DNA from 3 places in the Bacillus sp. KNSH39 genome. Region 2 is predicted to be linked to each of the others. Evidence: predicted binding sites of a transcription regulator. Region 2 holds the regulator's gene; each other region holds the start of a gene.

Region 1 (4,465 bases), 3.6 Mb from region 2:
TTCATTTTATGAGGTGTATCTACCATTTCTAATGATTGTTCAAGGAGCATACCAAGTCCTAATGAATCTTTCGTACCGAAACGGCAGAAGCGAGAACCAACACATGATTTTACATTACGAAGCGATTTTGAATATGCATATCCAGAAGTCATATTTAAGTCAGCCCATACGTTAGGTAAATCTTGTTTCTTGACACCGTATAAGCCAATTCGGCTTGCACCGGTAATTTTCACAAGTGGAACATCATACTTCTTCGCAACTTCAGCAATTTTCATTAAATCATCAGCTGTTGTAACGCCTCCGTACATACGTGGAATAACAGAGAATGTACCATCGTGCTGGATGTTACCATTCATTCTTTCATTAACGAAACGGGACGATTTATCATCTTCATATTCTTCTGGAATCGCCATACGTAAATAGTAGTTTAAAGCAGGGCGGCATTTCGAACAGCCGTCTTCATGTGCAAAACCAAGAACATTTCGTACTTCTTTTGGAGATTTTAAGCCTTTCTCGTGAATGGCTGCTACGACTTCATCACGGGATAAAGGTGTACATCCACACATACCGGCAGATTGCGCTGAGGCATCAAAAGCATCTCCAAGTGTATGAGATAAAACTTGTTCCACAAGTGGACGACATTTACCACAAGAACCTGCGGCTTTCGTACAGCCTTTAACTTCTTCAAAAGTCGTTAACTCTTGTTCTAAAATGGCGTGAACGATTGAACCTTTCGTAACACCATTACATCCACAAATCGTGTCATCCGCACTCATTGTAGCAACGTCAAATTCACTTTCTTCACCAGCTTTGTGAAGAAGGGAAGCTGGTGTATATTCTTGTATATCTTCTTCCTTCTTTAACATGCTAAAGAGACGTGTACCGTCAGCTGTGTCACCATATAAAACGATACCGACGACTTTATTATCACGAATTAATACTTTTTTATAGGAACGTTTACATTCATCAAAGATTGATATTGCTTTCGTTTGATCATCTTCATAAATTTGACCAGCAGAGAATAAATCACAACCTGCAACTTTTAATTGCGTACCGACGATACTGCCCGAATATCCATCAGTTTGTAAATTTGTTATATGTTTTGCTAGTATCGCACCTTGTTCATAAAGAGGAGCAACAAGTCCATATGCGATACCGTCATGCTCTGCACATTCTCCAACTGCATAAATGGACTCATCATTTGTTAGCATATAGTCATTGACTACAATACCGCGATTTACAATTAAACCGGCATCTTTTGCTATTTGCGTATTTGGGCGTATTCCGGCAGCCATTACGATTAAATCACAATCTACAACTTCACCATCTTCAAATTGAATGCCCTCAACATGGTCTGTACCAAGAATTTTTACAGTTTTCTTTTCCATTAGAAATTTCATGCCTTGCGCTTCTAAATCTTCGCGCAGAAGAGAAGCTGCTTTCGTATCTAGTTGTTGCTCCATTAAGTTTGGCATTAAATGAACAACATGTACGTCCATCCCTAAGTCAATAAGACCTCTTGCGGCTTCTAAACCAAGTAACCCACCACCAATGACAACAGCCTTTTTCTTTTCATTAGCGGTATCAATCATAAATTGTGTATCTTCAATTGTTCGAAATCCTGTTACACCAGGGAGAGTGGAACCTTCTACAGGCAAAATAAAAGCACTAGAACCTGTTGCGATAATGAGTTTGTCATATGTAAGAGTACGATTCTTTTCTGTAATAATAATTTTTTCTTCTCGGTTAATACTTTGAACTTTTTCATTTGTATACAAAGTTATTTCGTTTTCTTCATACCAACTGTATTCATTCATAATGATATCTTGCATATTTGTTTTGCCTTGTAAAACATGAGAGAGCATAATACGGTTGTAGTTTGGATGAGGTTCATCTCCAAAAATAGTAATCTCATATGAATCACTATCATGTTTTAATATTTCTTCCATACAGCGTATGCCAGCCATACCATTTCCGATCATAACTAAACGTTTTTTCATTTTCGTTTCCCCTTTTTCTGTGAAATGTTGAACAAAGGATTATGTTTTTATTATAGAAAATCAAAAAAGGAAGAGATGTGATGTTTATCACATTTTTATAATGATTCACAAATTGTTAAAATTCGGATTTATTTGAGAGGGATGTGTATAGTCTTTACCAAATGAAAGAGCAGGACATAAGTATGTATACTCATGTCCTGCTCTTTATTTATGCTCTCGTAATGGCACGTGGAAATAAAATATTATTTTCTAAATGAATGTGCTCAAATAAATCAGACTCTAGCGCTTCAAGACGTTGGTAAACAAGTCGATAAGTACCGCAAGCTCCTTCTGGAGGAGTAAAGTCATTTGTAACTTTACGAAGTTCTTTAATAATGTTGCCTGCGTGGTTATGTTCATTTTCCAACTCATCTACTATTTTACGTAATTTCACATAGTTTTCGTCAATTGGATTTTGTTCAAATTCTAAAATTAATGGGAAATCTTCTGTTTCTTCTTTAATTAAATGCTGTTCTAATTCCATCTTTAATTCGTGAAATAGCTTATGAATTTGAGCTAAGTGAGGCTGACTTGCTCCGTGGACGCGTAATACTTTCGTCACATACGGACTTAACTGTGGTAATTCTTCATTTAAATAGCGATGATGCTTATTTATAACATAATCAATCAATTCACGATAAGAAGCATTTTTCCAATCAATTTCAGATTCATTTAATCGTTTCGTATTATGATAAAGCGTATTTAATTCTGTAAGTACTTCTGTTGCTGATAAATTTCTTTCATGAATTGCATCAATAAGTGGTTTATTACCACCACAACAAAAGTCTATTCTATATGATTTAAAAAGATTACTAGCTTTTGGAAATTGTGTAACAATCTCACCGACAATAGAAGTTTCAGTAAATGTATGTTCCATATGAATGCCTCCATAAAGTTTGAATGTAATATCTAAATTAAGAATAGCAATAAATGAAAAACAATGTGGTGATTGAAATCACTTATAATGTGTCAATTTTAAGGATAATCAAATGAGTTTTATAAAAGGAAGAGGGAGAGGGAATTCGTCATAATAGTTTCTGATAATAAAAAAGAAGCTTACTAGAAGCTTCTTTTTTACTACTATTTTTCACATGCAACTCCATCGCCATCACGATCAAGATGTGAGTCATAACCTGGTTGTCCTTTATATAGAGGAGCTTTCCCGGCAGCTCTAACTGCGGCACAATTTTTGTAATATGCACTACTAGTATTTCCTGAAGCAGGTTGTGTTTGAGCTTGCTGTGCTTTTTGCTCTTCTTGTTGCTTACGAGCTTGTTCATCAGCCTGACGTTTTTGCTCTTCTTGTTGCTTACGAGCTTGCTCATCAGCTAGGCGTTTTTGTTCTTCTTGTTGCTTACGAGCTTGCTCATCAGCTAGGCGTTTTTGCTCTTCTTGTTGTTTACGAGCTTGTTCATCGGCTAGACGTTTTTGCTCTTCTTGTTGTTTACGGGCTTGTTCATCAGCCTGACGTTTTTCATCCTCTTGCTTACGAGCTTGTTCATCGGCTAGACGCTTCTCATCTTCTTGCTTTTGAGTTTTTTCGTCCGCCTCTTTTTTCTTTTCGCTATCTTTCTGTTCTTCATTGTTAGAAGCAACTTTTGTACTAGTTGCTGTCGTTTTTTCAGAAGAAGGATCTGAAATACCTGATAGCGCAACAAAAATGACAAATAATACGGCTGTAATAATAAATTGTTTTTTCGCTACACCTGTTTTCTTAATAACAGATAAGATTGCTAGAACAAGGAAGAATATAAATAGAATGAAACTTAAAGTAGAAAAAAACTCGACGACGGGGTGTTCCGATTTTGTTGTACCGGCCGTTATTAATATAATAGAAATCATAAAAAGAATAACGGTAGGACGTCCATATTGTTTTGCTTTTCCATTTTTCTTAAAGAATGAAATAATACATAAGATTAAAAGAATAAAAGCAATAAAAAATAAAGCTGCACCAATATTACTTAAAATCGTCATTTTCATACCTCCATTTGTAAGATTCTTCTTATTGATTATATAGGAACTTATTGGATATTACACGTTTTATATAAATTTAGAAAGTTAATATTTTTACTAGACTTATAAACATTTATTTTGTATATAAGGAAAAATAGATATATTTCCTATTACGTTTTGAAAGAGATTTCATAAATTATAGTATATCGATTGAAAGGAGGAGATTTGAATGGAATTTCAATTGTTGGTAACTTGTATATTACAAGAAGGTAATGCTTACTTTTTAGTAACGAAGGTAGACGATGTTATTACGTTAAAAGTACCGATTACTGCGGGAGTAGCAGGTTTATTTTTAGCTTTAGGTGTACCAAGATGTTCTTAATTTAAATCTCTATAGTAGAAGGGGAAGGGACATGCCTTCCTTTTCTACTATTACATAATATAATTATGTAAACTTGAATATCATATTTGTG
Region 2 (4,465 bases):
GTTTAGAAATCGTTTTTAATTCTTCAATTGCAGCAGTAACAGCTTTTTCGATACCTTTACGAAGACCCATTGGGTTCGCACCAGCTGTTACGTTTTTAAGACCTTCACGAATCATAGCTTGCGCTAATACAGTTGCAGTTGTTGTTCCGTCACCAGCTACGTCATTTGTTTTGCTAGCAACTTCTGCTACTAATTTCGCACCCATGTTTTCGAATGCATCTTCTAATTCGATTTCTTTTGCGATTGTTACACCATCATTTGTAATAAGTGGTGAACCAAATTTTTTCTCAAGTACAACGTTACGACCTTTTGGTCCAAGCGTAACTTTTACTGCGTTTGCAAGAGTGTCGACACCGCGAAGCATCGAACGACGTGCTTCTTCACTAAATTTAATATCTTTTGCCATAATAATTGACCCCCTTGGATTTTTTAAGATTTATATAATTAACCGATAACTGCTAAAATGTCACTTTCACGTAAAATCAAGTAGTCTGTACCTTCATATTTCACTTCAGTACCTGCATATTTTGAGAAGATGATAAGATCACCTGCTGCTACCTCTAAAGCAACACGCTCACCATTCTCAAGCACTCGACCAGTACCTACTGCAACAACTTTACCCTCTTGTGGTTTTTCTTTTGCAGTATCTGGTAATACGATACCACTTGCTGTTTTTTCTTCTGCTTGAACAAGCTCAATTACAACGCGATCACCTAATGGCTTTAGCATGAACAATAACCTCCTCATTTTGTTATGTAAATTTCTTTTATTAGCACTCAAGTCATCCGAGTGCTAACACACTTATAATAATAAATAATCTCAATTTCTTTTGCAAGTAAAAAAATCATAATTTTTTCGCAAATCACTATATAAACTTTCTATATACAATACTGCCTTTACTATATGAATCGTTGTTTCCACTGCTCGTATGTTACAATATGAAAGGACACCCTAAGTTGTTTTCGCTACACATACAACTTTCTCCTGTCTTCTATTATAATTTCAAATAAGGATTTACGAAAAAAACATAATTCAAGAGGTTTATATCGTAGGTAGCATATTTACATGTTATCCTAACTTATCTCATACACTATAGTTAGAAAGGATGGTTAAACCATTTGAAGAAACAATACTGGTGGATTATCGTTACATACATTTTAATGCAGTTATCTGGCGTTGTTGGATTACCACTTCTCCTAAAAACAGGACTCTATGATAATAGAGGATTTACCATTGAGGAAAAAGGACAAATCATAACAGGACACTGGGCAATTATTAGCTTCTTTGTTGCATTATGTATCGTACTTTGGTTACTTAGAACAGATATTCGTGACAGGCATTTAGATGCAATGCGCTCTTCTGTTCCAGCTACTATTGGATGGATTTTTATCGGGTTCTTCTTAGCTTTCTTTTCACAAATAGTTGCCGGTATGATCGAGATGCAGCTGCTAGGAATTAAACAAGGTTCAGAAAATACAATGAAACTTATGGAAATTGCAAGAACGACACCTTGGTTCCTTATTGTTGTTTCTATAATTGGACCTATCTTAGAAGAAATCGTATTTAGAAAAATTCTATTCGGCACGCTTTATAAGAAGTTTAACTTCTTTATCGCAGCTATCATTAGTTCGCTTGTATTCGCAGCAATTCATTTTGATTTTACTCACTTATTGGTATACACTGCTATGGGGCTCGTATTTGCCTTCTTATATGTGAAGACGAAACGTATTATCGTTCCGATTGCAGCTCATGTTGCGATGAATACATTAGTCGCTATTGGGCAAATTTTTATGAGCAATGAACAAATTCAAGAAATGATTAAAGAAGCTGAAAAAATGCAAGGCTTTATCGGAGGATTTTTTGTATGAGAAACTCACCATTGTTCATGGCTGCACTATACTTCCTTCTTGGATGTATCTTTACACGCTTCGCCATTACGAACGTGACAGATACAATCTGGAATATGTGGACAATACTATTTGCAGTTATGGCAACAATTGATTTTAATTTGGCACTTCGCCTTATATTAGTTAAATTCACAAAGAAGAAACAATAATAAAACGCAGAGGTCGCTTCCTCTGCGTTTTATTGTGGATAGTTTTTCAAAAAGTAAACTAATGTTTGTAACTCTACAGCTAAGTCAATATGATGAATTCTAATATTCTCTGATACGTTTAATCGCGCTGGTGTGAAATTCAAAATACCGTGCACGCTTGTTTCAGCTAATCTATCTGCTACAGCTTGTGCTACTGTAGCCGGTACTGTTAATATTGCCACTTGTATATCATTTGATAATCTCTCTTCTAATTCATCTAAATGATATACAGGAATGCCCCCGATTTCTGTTCCAACTTTCTCTTCACTAACATCAAATGCCATTTCAATTTTTGTATTATTGTTTTTCGTGAAATTATAATGTAAGAAAGCGGTCCCTAAATTACCTACTCCAATAAGTGCTACACGTGTTATATCATCTTGATCAAGTGTTTCGCGGAAAAATGATAATAAATAATTTACGTTATATCCATATCCCTTTTTCCCTAACGCTCCAAAATACGAAAAATCTCTTCGTATTGTTGCGGAATCTACTTTTACTGCCTCACTCAATTCGGCCGATGAAACACGCTGCTTACCAGAAAGAGATAAGTTTTGGATAAATCGATAGTATAGAGGCAATCTTTTAGCAGTGGCTTGTGGAATCTTTTGCTGATCCATATGACCTCTCCTCTCTTCCTATCTTTATTCATATACTTTAATCAAATACAGAAGTTTAGCACTCATTAAATTCCTTGTATAATAAAGAGAAGAAGTATTCTCTCTTTATTTTAAACTATACACTATTTTTAGTATGATTGAGAAATATAAACATGGCAAAGTTAAGAAATTATTTGAGGTGAAAACATTGATTTTATTACAAGTAAACGCGCTTTCGAAATTATACGGTGCAGAAACGATTCTTGCAAACATAAAATTGGAAGTACAAACAAAAGATCGTATCGCATTAGTTGGAAGGAATGGAGCAGGAAAATCTACATTATTAAAAATTATCGCTGGTGAATTATCTCATGATGGTGGCGAAATTATAAAACCGAAAGATGTCTCAATCGGATATTTAGCTCAAAATACTGGACTAGAAACGTCTTTAACAATTTGGGATGAAATGCTAACCGTCTTTACCCACTTACAGCAAATGGAGACAAAACTTCGAAGGCTTGAGCAAGAAATGGGAAAAGAAGAAAACTTTTCAAACGAAGCTACATATGAAAGATTGTTAGCTGATTATGACCAACTACAACTCAATTATAAAGATCAAGGTGGATATCAATATGAAGCGGATATTCGCTCCATTTTAAGCGGCCTTGGCTTCCCAGTTGAAACGCACCAGACGACGATCTCTACTTTAAGCGGCGGGCAAAAAACAAGATTAGCTCTCGGGAAATTATTATTAACAAAACCAGACTTACTTATTTTGGACGAGCCTACAAACCATTTAGACATCGAAACATTAACATGGCTTGAGCAATATTTGCAAGGTTATCCTGGCGCAATATTAATCGTCTCACATGACCGTTATTTCTTAGACAAACTCGTTACACAAGTATATGAAATTTCGAATAAAGAAAGCAGACGATTTGTTGGTAACTACAGTAAATATTTAGACTTAAAATCAGCATTATATGAGCAAGAAATGAAACGTTACGAAAAACAACAAGATGAAATCGCAAAACTTGAGGACTTCGTTCAAAAGAATATAGCTCGCGCTTCTACAACGAAACGTGCTCAAAGTCGCCGGAAACAACTAGACAGAATGGAATTATTAACGAGACCATTAGGGGATTCTAAGTCAGCATCATTCCACTTCGATATTGAAAAACAAAGTGGAAATGATGTTTTACAAGTAAATGATGCAACCATCGGCTATGATGAAAACCCTATAATTGAACATGTAACTATGCGCTTAACTCGCGGAGATAGTGTTGCTTTAGTTGGTCCAAACGGAATTGGGAAATCCACATTGTTAAAATCCATTGTGAATAAGTTACCACTATTAAATGGTGATGTTTCTTTCGGATCAAATGTATCTGTTGGTTATTATGATCAAGAACAAGCAAACTTAACATCTTCTAAACGGGTTTTAAATGAACTATGGGATGAATATCCACTGCAACCGGAAAAAGAAATCCGTACTATACTTGGGAATTTTTTATTCACAGGAGATGATGTACTGAAACCAGTATCTTCCCTTAGTGGTGGACAAAAAGCTCGATTAGCTCTTGCAAAACTTATGATGCAAAAGTCAAATTTGTTAATTCTAGATGAGCCTACGAACCACCTTGATTTAAATAGTAAAGAGATTTTGGAGAATGCTTTAATTGATTACCCAGGGACTCTTCTATTCGTCTCACATGACCGCTACTTTATTAACCGTGTAACAACGACTGTGGTTGAGTTATCAACAGAAGGT
Region 3 (4,465 bases), 150 kb from region 2:
TTTTCATTCCCTGTTGCTTTAATCATTTTCATATTTACTTGATAAGGTTTCAATAACTCGACACGTTCAGCAAATTTTTCTTCTTCCCCCATAGACACCCATACATCTGTATAAATTACATCTGCATTCGCAACAGCTTCTTCCACATTACTTGTTATCATTACTTGTTCATTATATTTTTTTGCTAAATCAATTACTTCTTGTGCAGGCCATAAAGATTCCGGTGTACAAATACGTACATCCATTCCAACGATTGCTCCACCAACTAGTAAGCTATTAGCAACATTATTTCGCCCATCGCCAACGTAAACGAGCTTCACATTTTTCAATTTCCCTATATGTTCTCTAATTGTTAATAAATCTGCTAGTGTTTGTGTTGGATGCCATATATCTGTTAATCCATTCCAAACTGGCACACCAGAATTTTGTGCTAAAGATTCTACAGTTTCATGATTAAATCCACGAAACTCAATTCCGTCAAACATACGCCCTAACACTTTTGCTGTATCCTCTACAGATTCTTTTTTCCCAAGTTGAATATCACCTTTCCCTAAATATTCAGGATTTGCCCCTAAATCTGTACATGCTACTGTAAATGCACAACGCGTACGAGTAGAAGTTTTTTCAAATAAGAGCGCTACATTTTTACCTTCTAAATAATGATGCGGGATACCATTTTTCTTTTTCTCTTTTAATTCTGCTGCCAAATCTAGAAAATATAACAATTCTTCTTGTGTAAAATCTTTTTCTGCTAGAAAGCTTCTTCCTTTTAAATTTGGTCTAGTCATTAACATAATTCATCCCTACTTTCTCCGTTATTTATACTAAATATCTTTACGAACAATTGGCATACTCATGCAACGTGGACCCCCACGACCACGAGATAATTCCGAACTTAGCACCTCAATCACTTCTATACCGTGTTCACGTAATAACGTATTAGATACATAGTTGCGATCATATGTAACAACTACACCTGGCGCAATTGCTAATGTGTTCGAGCCATCATTCCATTGTTCACGAGCAGAAGCAATTACATCTCCTCCTCCACATGGAATAAGAACTAATTCACTTAAGCCTAATACCTCTTTTAATGCTTCCATTAAAGAAGTACGATGTGTAATTTTAAGAGTTTCCTCATCTGATCCTTTTTCTAAAATATAAATATTCATATTCCCTTTTGGCCCTTGAATGGCTGGGTGAATTGTAAACTTGTCATAATCAACCATTGTAAATACTGTATCTAAATGCATAAATGCTCGACATTTTGGAATTTCTATTGCTAACACTTTCTTAATTTTATTTTGTCGGCTAAAGAGATTTTTAGCTAAACGTTCAATTGCTTTAGCTGAAGTACGAGCAGATACTCCAATCGCAATTGTTTCTTCATTTAAAATTAGCTCGTCGCCACCTTCAATCGGAAATTTATAATCACGATCTAACCAGATTGGTACATTATGTTTTGCAAATCTTGGATGATATTTAATGATGTACTCCATGAATAATGATTCACGTCTACGCGCTGGTTCTCTCATCTTATTTATCGTTAAGCCATCGCCCACGCTAGCTGCTGGATCACGAGTAAAATATAAATTAGGCATTGGATCTAAGTAAAACGGATAGTGATCTTCCATTAATTCATATAAATGTGTCTTCTTACTTGTTTCAATTTCGTTTTTCCGTACACCGCCCATAATTTTTTGAATTAATTCTTCATTTGAAAAGGAAAGTAAATATTCTTTTAAAGTTTGATGTGCAACATTTACGTCGGCCTGTCCTTCTTTTAAAATACGATCAACAAATTCTTCTCGAAGTTTTTTATCTACTAACGCCTCCGCGGCTAGTTTTTCTAAATAAAGAACTTCAACACCCCGATTGCGTAACGTTTGTGCAAAATAATCATGCTCTTTTTGAATAATTGGTAAGTATGGAATATCGTCAAATAATAATTGCTGCAAATAATCTGGCGTCAAGTTTTCCACTTCTTTACCCGGTCGTTTTAATAAAACCGTTTGTAATTCCCCAATTTCTGAAGTAACATGTATCGGATGTTTCATTTGTTGTACCTCCTTTTAAATATGTTTGATGTCTTACAAGTACATAATAAATGCTCTGTACTTTCATCTTTGTGAAAGCATCCACATTATCATTGTGAAATATTAAACAAGTTATTTTTTTAAAATCATACGAATATGTATTTTTATAACAAACTATCTTGCTTTCTCAATAAAAAATACATATATTACGCATATATGTTGAATATTTAACTTCCGTATTTAAACAAAAATCCTGTTTTTAATTTTATTAAAAACAGGATTTTTGCATCTAAATAATTAAATTTAATCTTTCTTCTATAATCTCCCTATCTGATTTCGACTGTGAAATTATAAGGCATGTATCATTTCCACATATACATCCTATTTTTTCTTTCCAATCTAACTCATCAAATAAAACACCAATAACATGTGCATTACCAGGTAATGTTTTAATAACCATTAATTGATCTACACAATCAATTTTTAAAACAACTTCTCGTAATTTTTTCTTTAACTTTATATCAGTTTGTAAATGCTCTTCTGAGAAAACTTTATATATCATTAATCCTTCTTGAGAAGGTACCTTCGTTAAGTTTAACTCACGAATATCGCGAGAAACCGTAGCTTGTGTTACTAATACATCTTTTTTTGCTAACAATTCTACTAATCTTTCTTGCTTATCTATTTCATACTCCTTTACAAATTGTTTAATTAACCGTTGTCTTTTTTCTTTTTTCATAAAAGACACCCCTTTTAATATTATAGCTCGCTATAATTTTCATCCGAAAGGGACAGAAAAGAATGTTGCGGAAACGTTCATAGTTTAACTGTAAATATTAAATCAAGCTAAATAAAAAAGAGAAGAACAATATTCTGTTCTTCCTTTTACATTGAAAATCGTTCAATTGTTTGTTTCAAATCAGTTGCTTGCTTCTCTAAATCCTTTAATAATTGATCGATTACTATCATATTTTTAGATTGTTGTAGCGTCACACGTGCTACTTCTTGCGAACCAGCTGACGTTTCTTCAGCAATTGCTGCTACAGCTTTTGTTTGTGCTCCTGTTTGATGAATATGGCTCACTTGTTCATTCATATAACTACTAATTTGCTGAGTTGCATCGGCTACTTCCATAACACTTGATGACATTTCTTTTAAAATTAATTCCGTAGCTTCCCCACGTTTCGCCTCTTCTTTAGCTATTTTCACTTGTTCTGTCATTTTCATTGCAACTTGTTGTACTTCATCTTGCATATTCCGTAATAACTGCGATATGTTTCTTGCAGAATGATCACTTTCATCAGCAAGTTTACGTACTTCTTCCGCAACAACCGCAAAGCCTCTTCCATGCTCTCCTGCGCGAGCTGCCTCAATAGAAGCATTTAGTGCTAATAAATTCGTTTGGCTAGCAATCGCACTCACAACAGACACAATATGTTCTACTTGTTTCATTCGTTCTTCTAACTTCTGTACATTTTGCATTGAATCTTCATTTTCTTTTGCCAATGTTTGAATACCTTGAATTAAAGACGTAAAGACACGAGTACTATGCCCTAAAGCTTCAACCATTTCTGAAGACAATGTATCAGACTGCTTCGCTTTTTCTTCTACTTCACTTGCAATAGAAGTCGTTGTATCAACAGCAGAAACAATTGCTTGAATTGATGCCGCTGATTGCTCAGCGCCTGAAGAAATCTCTGCAAGTGTCTCAGATACACCTTGCGCTTGTCTCGTTGCTTCGCCTGTTTGTTTTCTAATCTGCTGTACTTGATTATTTGTATACGAAAATGTTGTATCAATATTTTTTACCATGCCCCTTAAGTTTCCTAACATCATATTAAATGCAACACTTAAAGATTTAATTTCATCATCTGTCTTCGGTAATGGAACATCTTCACGAATATCACCCTCAGCTGCTTTTCTTGCCGCTTCCTCTAACTTGCGAAGCGGTTTAATTAAAAATACGGCTGCTCCATATGCTAAAATTCCAGACCATACTACCCCTAATAACATAACGATAATATTATATACAGTTTGACTTACATAACTTTGAAAATAATCGTATATCACGTAAATAAAAAATATACTTGTTGAATATGTAATGAAAGCTAAAACTGTAGTGAATAGCATAAGTTGTGTACGTAATCCAAAAGAAAATGTTTTTCTTTCTTTTTCCATCTTCCCTTTCCCCCTTTTTATAAGCAATATAAATACTACCTATATATTATTATCCATATTTTCATTATAGAAGGATATAAAGATTTTAAAAATCATTATTTCTTTGAATATCAAATTGCACGAAAAAAATAAAGGATTCTGACAATTTATGACTAATAACAGAAATACAGGGCAACATTTGTAAAATATATTTTTAACTGGGGGTTTTGTATGATTCAAGTTCGAAATCTAGTAAAATCATTCGGTTCACT

The links. Region 2 encodes Rex, which represses fermentation and respiration genes when NADH is low (regulators of the CRP and FNR family bind a similar motif). Its sites were predicted from a motif close to TTGTGAAATATTTCACAA; they were not measured.
Region 1: a site for Rex is predicted at 2,076-2,093, ahead of nirB (NADPH-nitrite reductase large subunit). Genes of this name have one in related genera too.
Region 3: a site for Rex is predicted at 2,150-2,167, ahead of arcA (arginine deiminase). Genes of this name have one in related genera too.

What each region holds. Positions count from the first base shown of each region.
Region 1 is NZ_JBQXYO010000001.1:528,377-532,841, forward strand. Features, by position in the region: gene nirB (NADPH-nitrite reductase large subunit) at 1-2,000, opposite strand, end outside; gene ric (iron-sulfur cluster repair di-iron protein) at 2,209-2,916, opposite strand; gene ACUL40_RS02720 (excalibur calcium-binding domain-containing protein) at 3,120-4,013, opposite strand; gene exsG (exosporium protein ExsG) at 4,222-4,374, shown strand.
Region 2 is NZ_JBQXYO010000001.1:4,113,914-4,118,378, reverse strand. Features, by position in the region: gene groL (chaperonin GroEL) at 1-406, opposite strand, end outside; gene groES (co-chaperone GroES) at 445-729, opposite strand; gene ACUL40_RS21190 (CPBP family intramembrane glutamic endopeptidase) at 1,119-1,868, shown strand; gene ACUL40_RS21185 (YdiK family protein) at 1,865-2,056, shown strand; gene ACUL40_RS21180 (redox-sensing transcriptional repressor Rex) at 2,086-2,715, opposite strand; gene ACUL40_RS21175 (ABC-F family ATP-binding cassette domain-containing protein) at 2,903-4,465, shown strand, end outside.
Region 3 is NZ_JBQXYO010000001.1:4,263,714-4,268,178, reverse strand. Features, by position in the region: gene argF (ornithine carbamoyltransferase) at 1-794, opposite strand, end outside; gene arcA (arginine deiminase) at 825-2,057, opposite strand; gene argR (arginine repressor) at 2,326-2,775, opposite strand; partial or broken gene ACUL40_RS21835 (methyl-accepting chemotaxis protein) at 2,922-3,494, opposite strand; partial or broken gene ACUL40_RS21830 (HAMP domain-containing protein) at 3,864-4,049, opposite strand; gene ACUL40_RS21825 (amino acid ABC transporter ATP-binding protein) at 4,425-4,465, shown strand, end outside.